3 regions of the Paenibacillus sp. DRB1-1 genome follow, and region 1 is predicted to be linked to each of the others. Evidence: riboswitches for the same ligand, from Rfam matches in the RefSeq annotation. Region 1 holds a riboswitch; each other region holds the start of a gene.

What was found. Region 1 has a riboswitch for glycine ahead of ACQW03_RS17340 (alanine/glycine:cation symporter family protein). Riboswitches for the same ligand answer to the same signal wherever they lie in the genome.
Region 2: another riboswitch for glycine. It lies ahead of gcvT (glycine cleavage system aminomethyltransferase GcvT); the one in region 1 lies ahead of ACQW03_RS17340 (alanine/glycine:cation symporter family protein).
Region 3: another riboswitch for glycine. It lies ahead of sdaAB (L-serine ammonia-lyase, iron-sulfur-dependent subunit beta); the one in region 1 lies ahead of ACQW03_RS17340 (alanine/glycine:cation symporter family protein).

Annotation. Positions count from the first base shown of each region.
Region 1 covers NZ_JBODQH010000001.1:3,893,490-3,897,744, forward strand. The annotation lists gene ACQW03_RS17335 (glycoside hydrolase family 1 protein) at 1-1,140, shown strand, start outside; glycine riboswitch at 1,309-1,385, shown strand; glycine riboswitch at 1,404-1,498, shown strand; gene ACQW03_RS17340 (alanine/glycine:cation symporter family protein) at 1,658-3,076, shown strand; gene ACQW03_RS17345 (iron-containing alcohol dehydrogenase) at 3,134-4,255, opposite strand, start outside.
Region 2 covers NZ_JBODQH010000001.1:4,110,766-4,115,020, forward strand. The annotation lists gene gcvPA (aminomethyl-transferring glycine dehydrogenase subunit GcvPA) at 1-732, opposite strand, end outside; gene gcvT (glycine cleavage system aminomethyltransferase GcvT) at 859-1,959, opposite strand; glycine riboswitch at 2,136-2,234, opposite strand; gene gcvH (glycine cleavage system protein GcvH) at 2,629-3,027, shown strand; gene ACQW03_RS18570 (PTS mannitol transporter subunit IICB) at 3,405-4,255, shown strand, end outside.
Region 3 covers NZ_JBODQH010000001.1:2,075,412-2,079,666, reverse strand. The annotation lists gene sdaAA (L-serine ammonia-lyase, iron-sulfur-dependent, subunit alpha) at 1-848, opposite strand, end outside; gene sdaAB (L-serine ammonia-lyase, iron-sulfur-dependent subunit beta) at 838-1,527, opposite strand; glycine riboswitch at 1,740-1,855, opposite strand; gene ACQW03_RS09160 (DUF6359 domain-containing protein) at 2,070-3,659, shown strand; gene ACQW03_RS09155 (ABC transporter ATP-binding protein) at 3,985-4,255, shown strand, end outside.

The DNA.
Region 1 (4,255 bases):
TCGCGGATTTTCCCGAATGGCTATGATGCCGAGCCGAATGAAGCAGGATTACAATTCTACGACAATGTATTTGATGAGCTGCGCAAATATGGTATTGAACCGCTGGTAACATTGTCACATTATGAGACACCGCTGGGTTTGACTCAGAAGTATAATGGCTGGCTGGGTCGTGAAGTTATACAGCACTACGTAAATTATGCCGAAACTGTGTTCACGCGTTATAAGGATAAAGTAAAATACTGGCTGACCTTTAATGAAATCAACGTAATGACCATGAGTCCGTTTACCGGTGGCGGGGTGGTCATTGACCGTGTAGAAAACAAACAACAAGCGATATATCAAGCACTGCATCATCAATTTGTAGCTAGTGCACTGGCGACCAAACGGGGACATGAGATCATCCCGGGCGCTCAGATCGGCTGTATGTTGGCTCGTTTGGAAAGCTATCCACATACGTGTAACCCAGAGGATATACTGAAAGCCCAGAATGAAAATCAGATGAACCTATTCTTTACGGATGTGCATGCCCGTGGGGAATATTCCAACTACATGAATCGTTATTTTGAAGAAAATAATGTTGTTATACACACAGAACCAGGCGATGCCGAAATTTTAAAAAATAACACGGTCGATTATATCTCATTCAGCTACTACATGACCTTGACCGTTTCTGCAGGTCCAGAAGGTGAGAAAGCAGCAGGAAACCTGATTGGTGGCGTGAAAAATCCATATTTACAGTCCTCTGACTGGGGATGGCAAATTGATCCGATCGGTCTGCGTGTTACACTGAACACGTTATATGACCGCTACCAAAAGCCGCTGTTCATCGTGGAAAATGGCCTAGGTGCTTATGATAAGGTAGAAGAAGACGGTTCTGTGCATGACACATATCGTATTGATTACTTGCGTCAGCATATTGTTCAAATGAAGGAAGCGATTGCCGACGGTGTTGATCTGCTTGGCTACACCAGCTGGGGTCCTATCGACCTTGTGAGCATGTCTACTTCCGAAATGTCCAAGCGCTACGGATTTATTTACGTTGATCTGGATGATGACGGTAACGGAACGCTCAAACGCTCCAAAAAGGACTCATTTAACTGGTATAAAAATGTGATAGCAACCAATGGTGAAGAATTGTAATACTATATCTTCTCGGGCGGGTATAGCAGAGGACATCCTAAGGATGCAATCTGCTGTACCCGCTTTTTTGATAGACACAATAATAATATTTCAGCGGGCTTCACAAACTTTTCACTTGTAATAAGCTGAAAGTTTTCTGTATAATAAATAAAAATTTCATATGTCTGGTTGATGTTTGCGGGAGATGGAACGAAAGTTCCGACCGAAGGGGCAAAACTCTCAGGTGCTTAGGCTGATTACAGCAACAAGCGGGGACCGTAAACGGACAGAACTCTGGAGAGACCCTTAATTGGGCGCCGAAGGTGCACCGCAGAGAACATCTGCTTAAACTCTCAGGCAAAAGGACAGAGACGCGAATAACCTGTGACAGGGAATGCCCTAGGCTTTTTTATAAGCTATTAGAGGCAGAAACCTGCGCAAGATGGTTGTATTTTTTCGTGCCTTTAACCTCTCCAGGAGTCGAATCAGCGGATTTGACTCTTTTTTGTTTTCTAATATGCTGGAGGAGCGGGTTGAAATGAATTTGGTACATGTGTTAGAAGCGATTAGCAGTTGGATATGGGGGGCGCCTCTCATCATTCTTGTCATGGGAACGGGGTTGTGGCTGACCATACGTTTGAAGATGCTGCAGGTATTCCGCCTGCCCCTGGCGATCAAGCTGATCGGTAAGGCCCCGAATGAAGGCAGCGGGGATGTAAGTAGTTTTGCGGCTTTGAGTACAGCGTTGGCGGCTACAGTTGGCACAGGAAGTATTGTCGGCGTAGCGACAGCCATTAAGCTGGGCGGGCCGGGTGCCTTGTTCTGGATGGTCGTTGCAGCCTTTTTTGGGATGGCGACGAAATATGCGGAAGGTGTACTTGCGGTAAAATACCGGGTGAAGGATCGGAATGGGCAATTTTCCGGCGGCCCGATGTATTATATTGAGAAAGGTCTGGGACGCCGTTTTAAACCGCTGGCGATGCTGTTTGCTTTTTCGGGCATGCTGGTAGCGTTGTTCGGGATTGGAACGTTTCCGCAGGTCAAAGCGATTGTATCTTCGACTGAAAATAGTTTTGGCGTTCCGCCCATTGTAACGGCACTGATTATTGCTATCCTTACAGGACTTGTTACTATTGGAGGACTCAAAAGCATTGCCAAGGTATCGACGAAGGTCGTTCCTTTTAAAACAGGCTTGTATGTACTGATCTGTCTCATCGTACTGATTCGGTTTGCTGACCAACTTCCTGCTGCAATTGCGCTGGTGCTCCATTCGGCATTTTCAACTACATCTGCAACGGGCGGATTTGCCGGAGCTACGATTATGCTAGCGATGCGAAGTGGGGTAGCCAGAGGTATTTTTGCCAATGAGGCCGGATTGGGAAGCGCACCGATTGCAGCTGCAGCTGCCAAAACTAAATGGCCTGCGGAGCAAGGGCTAATTTCCATGACAGGCGTGTTTATTGATACGATGGTTATTTGTGTGATGACCGGGTTGACGCTACTGGTTAGTGGTGTGTGGAGCGGGCCTACCGACGCGGGCCTGATGACTCAGCAAGCATTTTCCAGCGCATTCCCGCTGGGGGCAGAACTGCTCACAATCATTCTGATTATGTTCGCGTTCACCACCATGCTCGGCTGGAACTATTACGGGGAACGCTGTGTTGAATATTTGCTTGGGGTCAAGTGGATTAAGCCATACCGTTATCTGTTCATCGTACTGGTTGCCGGGGGTGCGTTCATTAAATTGGATGCGATTTGGCTGCTGGCAGATATATTTAACGCAATGATGGCTTTCCCGAACCTGATTGCCCTGCTCGGCTTATCAGGAATTGTAGTCGCAGAAACCCGAACCTATATGGATTCTCTGAATTCTAGTAAGAAAAAGGGCATTCTTGCAGGTGCCAGTGTAGGGGCAGCTATCCAAGTAGAAGAAAAAGGACAAACGGTTAATTCATAAATTCCAAAAGGGAGTGCCCTCAGTCATCACAGGCTTGAGGACACTCCCTTTTGAATGTTATAACGATGCGTGCAAAATAGCTGAAATATCTTCTTGATTCAGCTTTTTATAATTACCGAAGCCTCCGTATTCCATTTCACGGGCTGCAATGTTTGCGACTTTTTCCAATTGCTCATCATTAATATTGTAATCGGCCAGGGTGGAAGGGGCACCGAGACTTGTCCAGAATGCACTCAGGCGATCAATCCCCTCCAAAGCAATTTCCTTATCCGTTTTACCAGTGGTATCTAAATCAAACATGCTGAGCATCAGCCGCTTCATGCGTGCAGCATCCTGATCCACCGTATGTCTCATCCAGTTGGGGAACAGGATCGCGAGACCGCCAGCATGAGGAATATCATATACAGCGGATAATGCATGTTCAATCGTATGCGAAGCCCAGTCCCCGAAGTAGCCCATTTGCAGTGTTCCGTTAAGGGCAATCGTTCCGGCATATAAAATCGTTTCACGATGCTCGTAGTTGTGCAAATCCTCCAGCAGCTTAGGTGCAGTTTCGATCACGGTTTGCAACACGGAAAAGCACATACGATCTTGCAACGGTGTATTTTTAACATTGTGAAAATATTGTTCAAACACATGGCTCATCATATCCACCATGCCATATACCGTCTGATCACGTGGCACAGAGAAGGTGTTTTTTGGGTCCAGAATCGAGAATTTCGGATGCGTTACCGCGCTGCCCCATACGTATTTTTCGTTCGTTTCCCAGTTGGTGATAACAGAATCCGGATTCATTTCTGAACCGGTGGCGGCGAGTGTGAGGATGGTGCCGAATGGCAGAGCCTCGGTCGGCATGTGCTTTTTGTTGATAATATCCCACACATCGCCGTCATATTCAGCCCCTGCTGCGATGGCTTTGGTGCAATCAATAACGCTTCCACCGCCTACTGCAAGTAAGAAGTCGATTTTTTCATTTCGGCAAATGTCGATACCCTTCTTAACGGTGGACAAGCGCGGATTCGGTTCTACGCCGGACAATTCATGAATGTTGAGATGTAGCGGCTCTAACGCGTTTAATACCTGGTCATACAGACCATTTCGTTTGACACTTCCACCTCCGTATACCAGCAAAATGTTTTTGCCGTAATTCAGCAGCTCCTGCTGGAGTTCTTCAATTTG
Region 2 (4,255 bases), 220 kb from region 1:
TGGATTGGCACTGACGACCAAAAGACCTTTGTGCGTATGGATGAGGTCAGCCATCGGCTTCAGGTTTTCCACGGCTCCGAAAAAGTTGGGGCTTTGGACCAAAACAGCCGCGGTCTGTTCCGATACGGCTGCCGCTAACGCATCAACATCCGTTACGCCGTCCGAACAGCCGATCTCCACGATGTCCAAATCCAATCCGCGTGCATAGGCTGCCAATACCTGACGTGCCTCCGGATGGACGGACCTTGATACGATAAGCTGTTTACGGCGGGTAGCTGCGGCGGACAGTGAGCCCGCTTCAGCCAGTGCAGTCGCTCCGTCGTACATGCTGGCATTAGCTACAGCCATGCCCGTCAATTCGCAAATATACGACTGAAACTCGAAAATGGCTTGTAGCTCGCCTTGGCTTACTTCCGGCTGATAGGGGGTGTAGGCTGTATAGAATTCCGAGCGTGAAGTGATGTGCTGGATGACGGACGGAATATGATGATCATAAATTCCTGCGCCAAGGAAGCTGGCATGTGTGTCTGTATTGGCGTTGTGTCCGGCCAGCTCAGCCAAGTGGCGGGTTAAGGCTTTCTCATCGAGTCGAGAAGAAAGAGGCAGTTCCCCTTGATATCGAATGGCCTCTGGAATGTCACTGAATAAATCATCAATGGATGATACACCGACCACACGTAGCATTTCGGTTTGATCCTGTTCAGTCATAGGGAGATAACGATGCTGCTTCATAGGTTCTGGCTCCTTTCGAAAAGCAAATTTCAAACGTAAATTAGCTAATAAAAAAGTGTGTGAGATGAAAAAACCAGAAGTTCATATCTGACATGTTTGCTTTATAGAAATAAAAAGAGTTTAAGATCAGCGCGGGCGTCTATAAAAGGGTGCTGCCACCACCTCGGCACGCAGGCGTTTGCCACGAATCTCAACCTCCAACGGTGTAGAGAGGGCGCTAAAACGACTGTCCACCAAGGCGAGGCCCAGATTACGCTTCAAGGTGGGCGACTGAGTCCCCGTTGTAACCTCACCAATGTGTTGTCCTTCTGCGAATACTGGGTAATGGGCGCGTGGGATACCGCGATCAATCATTTCCAGCCCGATCAATTTGCGAGGAATCCCTTGTTCTTTCTGACGTTGCAGTGCTTCTCTACCGATAAAATCTCCTTTATTCAGCTTGACGAAGAAACCTAGACCAGCTTCGAGTGGTGAAATCGTGGCAGATAACTCCTGACCGTACAGCGGCAATCGTGCCTCAAAGCGTAGTGTATCCCGAGCACCAAGTCCAGCGGGAATCAGCCCATACGACTCACCGGAACGAAGCAAACCCTCCCATACGGCTGGTGCTTCCGCAGCAGGTACATAAAATTCAAAACCGTCTTCGCCCGTATATCCGGTTCGTGAGACAAGTGCTTTTGCTCCGAACAATGGCACATTCTCATGGAAGCGGAAAGATGCCAGATTCGTAATGTCCGTATCTGCCACGGCTGCGGCAATACGTGCTGCTTCCGGTCCTTGCAACGCCAGCAATGCTATCGCATCAGACATATTCTCCATGTGAACGGATGCAGGCATATGACGAATTAGCCAATCCCAATCCTTATCGATGTTGGATGCGTTCACAACGAGCATGTAGCGTTCCGGTCCTTTGCAGTAAACAAGTAGGTCGTCTACTACACCTCCATCGGGGTAACACAGGAGTGAATATTGTGCCTGACCTGGTTCCAACTGGCTGACATCATTCGTGGTCACCCTTTGCAGAAAAGCTTCGGCCTCTTTGCCTTCAACCAAAAATTCGCCCATATGCGATACATCGAATAAACCCGCACGTTGCCGGACGGCCTCATGCTCCTTTTGAATGCCGCTAAACTGAACCGGGAGCTCCCAGCCGCCAAAGTCAATACAACGAACCCCAGACTGCGTCCCGTAGGACGAATATAGCGGTGTTTTTCGCAAATTAGTCATTATTCCACTCCTATCCGGTGTGATCGGCTAAACAAAAAAGACAGGCCGAAAAAAACGTATAGACGGCAGTCTACACTCTTTTTTCAGCTCTGTCCTTGATACCAGAAAGTTACCCCGGTATGTACCGGGTTTCCCCTTGGGTGATCCGCTCCAATAGCGAATGCTCTCCAGAGATGCGTCCGGCAGAGGTCCTTTTGCCTGAGAGATTCACCTGCAATGCAGGTTTACTCCTTCGGCGCTACCTTCGGGATCAACGGTATATTACCTGGCTTTGCAGATAACAACTTGATCCGATTCGCGTGCACTTATGTCTCACAAGCGGCAACAGCTATGCGAATCTTTTTGGCAGTCTCTCCCTCCGCGTTCATCCGCGTTTGCAGTTGTCGGTGTGTTTCCCAAAGCATTTGCTATAACCCATTAATACGCAAATTCATTCAAAATGTCAATAAAAATGTCATCAAAAATAATAGAAAAAACATTTAATATATAAATAAGGATATGTAAGCGTTTGTTATAAGCTATCATTTTTTTATATAGTACGCTATATGAGGTGATATGAAGTATTTTTGTTAGTATTATTGACATGAGTGTTCTTGTTGTCATAATCTTAACCTGTCTAATACAGGTGAGCAAAAGCGATTTTATTCATATGGAAGTGAGGGGAACAGAATGGGTGAAGTGAAGCAGCAACTTTGGTATACAGACGAACATGAGTGGGTTCAGCGGACAGAGAATGGAACGGTGCGGATTGGTATTACAGACTTTGCACAGCATCAACTGGGTGATATTGTTTTTGTAGAATTACCTGAGGCGGGAGCAACGATTGAGCAGGGAGCGGAGATCGGTACGATTGAATCGGTGAAGACGGTATCCGACCTTTTTGCTCCGGTGACGGGAACCATATTAAAAGTGAATGAAACGCTGGAAAGTACGCCTGAGCTAGTGAATGAATCTCCCTATGACAAAGGTTGGATGATCGAAGTAGAGATGGATAAAGAGGTGGAGGAAGCCTTGGGCAAGCTACTGTCTGCGGACCAGTATGAGCAGTTGATTTCCGATGGGCAGTAATGGAGCATTGTAGTATGGAGTAAGAGGGTTATTTGTCTGCTCGATTATTGTATAAAATAGTCGCTATGATTTAACATAGCGGCTATTTTTTTGTCTTTTTGCAAACGTAATTACGTGTTTTATTCTGATTTAGAGGGTTGTCCCCATATAAGAATCATACATAATCCAGCACGGTTTTTCGACTAATTTCTATAGCTACAGGTCATATTAAGAAGAATTATGCAGGTATAATACCTTCCCGGATAATTTAAATTTAAATGTTGTCATCAACGTTCATGACGAAAGTACGTTTTCATTTCGTTGATGAAGATAGCGCTGTCATTTAGTATGAATTTTAAGAAAAGGTAGTGATGCTTACCTACAAGGAGGATTTGAATATGAGTACATTGGACGCAAAGCCAAGTTCAAAAGGAGGCACTCGTGTCGCCGTACAGCGTTTTGGCCGTTTTCTTAGCGGTATGGTTATGCCCAATATGGGAGCCTTTATTGCGTGGGGGCTGATTACGGCACTCTTTATTCCGACCGGATGGTTTCCAAACGAAGGTTTTGCACAATTGGTTGACCCGATGAAAAATTATTTGTTGCCGCTACTGATCGGTTATACAGGGGGCACGATGATTCACGGACAGCGTGGAGGTGTGATTGGTGCCATTATGACGATGGGTGTCATAGTGGGAGCCGATATCCCGATGTTCCTGGGCGCGATGGTAGCTGGTCCGCTGGCTGCGTGGATATTGAAGAAGTTCGACAAGGCCATTGAAGGCAAGGTCAGATCAGGCTTTGAAATGCTGGTCAATAACTTTTCGGCCGGGATTATCGGTGCCATTCTAGCACTGCTTGCCCATGTGGCGATCGGCCCGATTGTACAAATGATCAGTCAAATATTGTCGGCAGGGGTACAGTTCCTCGTGAACGCAGGGCTACTGCCGCTTGTCAACCTCATTATTGAGCCCGGAAAAGTATTATTTTTAAACAACGCGCTGAATCACGGAGTATTGAGTCCGATTGCGTTGGAGGAAGCTGCAAGAACAGGAAAATCCGTACTGTTCATGCTGGAATCTAACCCTGGGCCAGGGCTCGGTATTTTGCTGGCCTACTGCCTGTTCGGCAAAGGCACTGCGAAGTCGTCAGCTCCTGGCGCAGTCATCATTCATTTTTTCGGCGGGATTCATGAAATTTATTTCCCTTATATTTTGATGAAGCCGATTTTGATTCTTGCTGCTATAGC
Region 3 (4,255 bases), 1.8 Mb from region 1:
CGCTTGCCAGTCGGCGTCTGGGCCAAGCCGCCTTTGGCGGTCTCGCGGTGCTTCGACGGCATCGCACTGCCGACTTCAAGCATCACGTCGATGACTTCGTCAGACGGAATAGCGCTGCGCACACCCGCCAAAGCCATGTCCGCTGCGGCAAGCGCAGTCACGGCTCCCAGCCCATTGCGCACGATGCACGGAATCTCCACGAGTCCGGCGACGGGGTCGCAAATCAGGCCGAGCGTGTTCTTAAGAGCGAGACCTACGGCGTGAACAGCCTGTTCAGGCGTACCACCGCGCAGCTCGACCATAGCGCCAGCGGCCATCCCGATAGCTGAGCCAATCTCAGCCTGACAGCCTCCCTCCGCGCCAGAAATGAAGGAGTTGTTGGCGATCACGTAGCCAATGGCTCCAGCGGCGAACAGACCGTTCACCATATGCTCATCATCCCAGCCGAACCGCTCCTGCGCACTGATGAACACACCAGGGATAACCCCGCATGAGCCTGCGGTAGGCGTGGCGACAATGCGACCCATGGATGCATTAACCTCCGACACGGAGAGGGCATAAGCCATGGCGAGCGCGGAGGCATCACCGGAGCAGGTTTCTCCTGCCCGCAGATACTCGGCTAGGCGCTTGCCGTCACCGCCCGTCAATCCACTGCGGGATACGGTGTCTTGTGTCTGACCGCGATGAACGGCTTTCTTCATGACTTCATAATAATCAGACATTTGGCGAAAGATTTCTTCCTCCGTTGTATTCGTCTCTTGTACCTGCTCTTGAATCATCAAGCGGCCAATTGTGGTGGATTCTTCAGCGCATAAAGCGCTGATTTCATGCAGATGGCTAAACCGCATCGGATTCAGCTCCTTTTTTCAAATTAATCATCTTAATTTCATACATATGAGGTAAAGAACGCAGTTCCGCAATCAGTTCAGCTGGAGCAGAACTGTCCGTTTCAATGGCGGTGAGTGCTTCACCATCCCGGCCTTTGCGATCTACGTGCATATAGGCAATGTTAATGTGGGCCGCGCCCAGCGCTGAAGTTATCGCGCCCAATGTACCGGGCTTATCCGAGTGGAGAAGCACCAGCGTAGGCAGCTCCCCGGTCAGATTGACCCGGAATTCGTTAAGCTGCTGGACATGGATGCTGCCGCCGCCGATGGAGGAGCCCAACAGTGTGCGCTGATCCTCGCCCTTCCACAGCTCGAAACGGACAGTGTTCGGATGAGGCGCGGGGAGTCCGCTGACGGCGAATTCCACGGCCATCCCGGCTTGCTCTGCCCATTGCTCGGCATCTGGAATCCGGTGATCGTCCGTATCGTAATTAAGCAGCCCTGCGATGAGCGCTAGGTCTGTACCGTGTCCTTTATACGTATCGGCAAAGGAGCCGTACAGTGTCATACGGGCACGGTCAGGCTGCGTCCCGAGCCAGTGCCGTGCAACGCGTGCGAGCCGTACCGCGCCTGCGGTGTGTGAGCTGGAAGGTCCGGTCATGGCCGGACCGATAATGGAAAATACATCTTTGAAACGCATGGTGTGGCCCCCTGTATGTTCTAATACCATACTATATGGTATTTCCGCGTCTTTGCGCGGTTATGACGGTTCCTAATGCTGACGCACAATGTGAGCACAAAAAAGGACAGGATAAGGAAGTTTCCCTTATCTCTGTCCTCGTTACCTGAGAGTTTCGTGCGGTGTTCTTACCGCCTTTACCCCTTGGGTGGCTTGCGCTCTCTCCAGAGTTGCGTCAGATGACGATACATGGACCTGAGAGATTATCCGTCAGCCGGGTGCTGACGCCTTGCTCCTTCGGTGCCGCCAGAGTGTAGGCTCCCTGGACAGACTCTCCCGTCATCTTCATTCGCGTATACCGTTCTACATGTCTTTCTTAGCGTAATGTATGGCGTGCTCGGTGTCAATCACAGGTTTAATTTTTACATAAACAGGTGCGTTCCCAATAAAAAAGATTAAAATTTACATAATTATGGATGAAACCAGGAAGGAATTAGAAGATTGGCGGCTAATCTGATAAAGGACAAGTATATTTATGGAAATCATAGGAGGGATATTGACGTATGGTAAAAGGCTTGCGATTCACAGGTTCACGCTTAAAAGGGATGCTGCATCTAGCAGCGATCGTATCACTGCTGATCGGGATCTTCGTTCCATTCGGTCAGGTCAAGGCAGAGGGAGCATTGACAGTAGCCGAAGCACTTCAGCGCCAAGGCAGTGAAGGTACGGTGACGGTGGAAGGTTACATCGTCGGACATGCTACCGGATCGAAAACGGCTAATTTTTCTTCCCCGTTTGCGAATGATTTTAACGTACTGATTGCCGACCAGGCGAATGAACGTAACACGTCTAACCTATTGGATGTACAGCTGACATCAGCGTATAGAGGACAATATGGGCTATCAGGCCATCCTGAGCTGATCGGCAGCAAAATTCGTGTGACGGGTACACTCGGCGCCTACAATAATTTTGGTGGAGTGAAAAGCCCAAGCGCTGTTGAACTGGTGAACGGAAGCGAGCCGGGTGAACCAGGTGAACCTGGCAACCCGGGTCAACCCGGTACTACACTGCCGGATGGAAAAGGCAAAAAGGTGCTGTTCGATAATACGCACGCCCAGACCGCTGGTGCAGCAGATTGGGTCATTGAAGGCGCCTTCTCCGACTTTGCCAATGGACTGCGTAATGTAGGCTTTACGGTAGACCAATTGAACCGTCCCATTCCTTTTACTTATGGAGAGCAGGCCATAACATATGACAAGCTGCGCCAATATGATGTGTTCATTATTGGTGAAGCGAATGTTGCCTTTAAGGCATCCGAGCAGGCTGCCCTGCTGCAATACGTGAATAACGGGGGGAGCGTTTTCTTCATCTCCGATCATTATAATGCGGACCGTAACAAAAACCGTTGGGATTCCTCCGAGGTTATGAATGGCTACCGTCGTGGAGCCTATACTAATCCGGCCAAAGGCATGACTGCAGAAGAAGCTGCATCACCGGCGATGCAAGGATTAACAAGCTCCGATTGGCTGGCGACCAACTTTGGCGTTCGTTTCCGTTACAATGCGCTCGGTGACGTGAATGCTACCGACATTGTAGCCGCAGATCAATCTTTCGGCATTACCAAGGGTGTGCGCTCGATTGCAATGCATGCAGGATCTACGCTGGCTATTATTGATCCTACCAAGGCTAAAGGCATTGCTTATATCCCTTCAGGCACGAAAAAATGGGGGAATGCGGTAGACCAGGGAGTTTATAACGGCGGGGGCCGTGCGGAAGGACCTTATGCCGCTATCTCCAAGGTAGGTCAAGGCAAGGCAGCGTTCATCGGTGATTCTTCCCCTGTAGAAGATGCTACACCGAAATATGTGCGTGAGGAAAACGGACAGTCGAAGAAGACATATGATGGTTTTAAAGAAGTGGATGATTCCACCTTCCTGGTGCAAACGGTCCAATGGCTTGCATGGAAGCAGGACTACACGAAATTGTCCGATGTGGAAGGTTTGACTCTGGATCAACCAACGAAGCTTCTGCCATTCGAGGAGCCTGCGGCTTCCACGGAACCGCAGCCTGAGCCTTGGTCTGCTCCGGCAGCAGGTTACAAATGGTACGATCCTAGAACGTTCAAGTCTGGCTCCTATGGAGCGGCTTCATAATTATCGCCAGAAGCTCAATGTGAGCTGGTATTAGTTAGTCGTTTGATCCCTGCGGAGGGATCAAACGACTTTTTTTGTAATGAAAATTAACCTGTGGTTGGTTATTTCATTACATTTTGTGCCAGAAAGGCCGCGCTACTGCTGGATCATTGATTTTTTAAATGATGTTGATAGCATAATCTTAATTGATATATCCATATACTGGTGATAGGATGTATTCAAATTATTCCGATAAAAACGGTATGTAATGTTCATGAGAGGTTTTAAACATCAAACATGGTGAGAATAAGCGGGACAAGACCATGGAGAATGGAGGAAGCGCGCATTGAATACCGAACCCGTGTTGGAAATTAAAGGATTATCCGTATCTTTTCGCATCAAGGATCAATATCACCCCGCAGTCGACCATCTGGATCTGACGGTCAACCCCAATGAAGTGCTGGCTGTAGTCGGAGAATCCGGCTGTGGCAAAAGCGCGCTGGCGCTTTCGATCGCACAACTGCATGACATGGAACGCACACGTGTAGAGGGAGAGGTCCTTTTTAAAGGTACGGACCTTAACCGTCTTTCTTCAGGGCAAATGAATAAAATCCGCG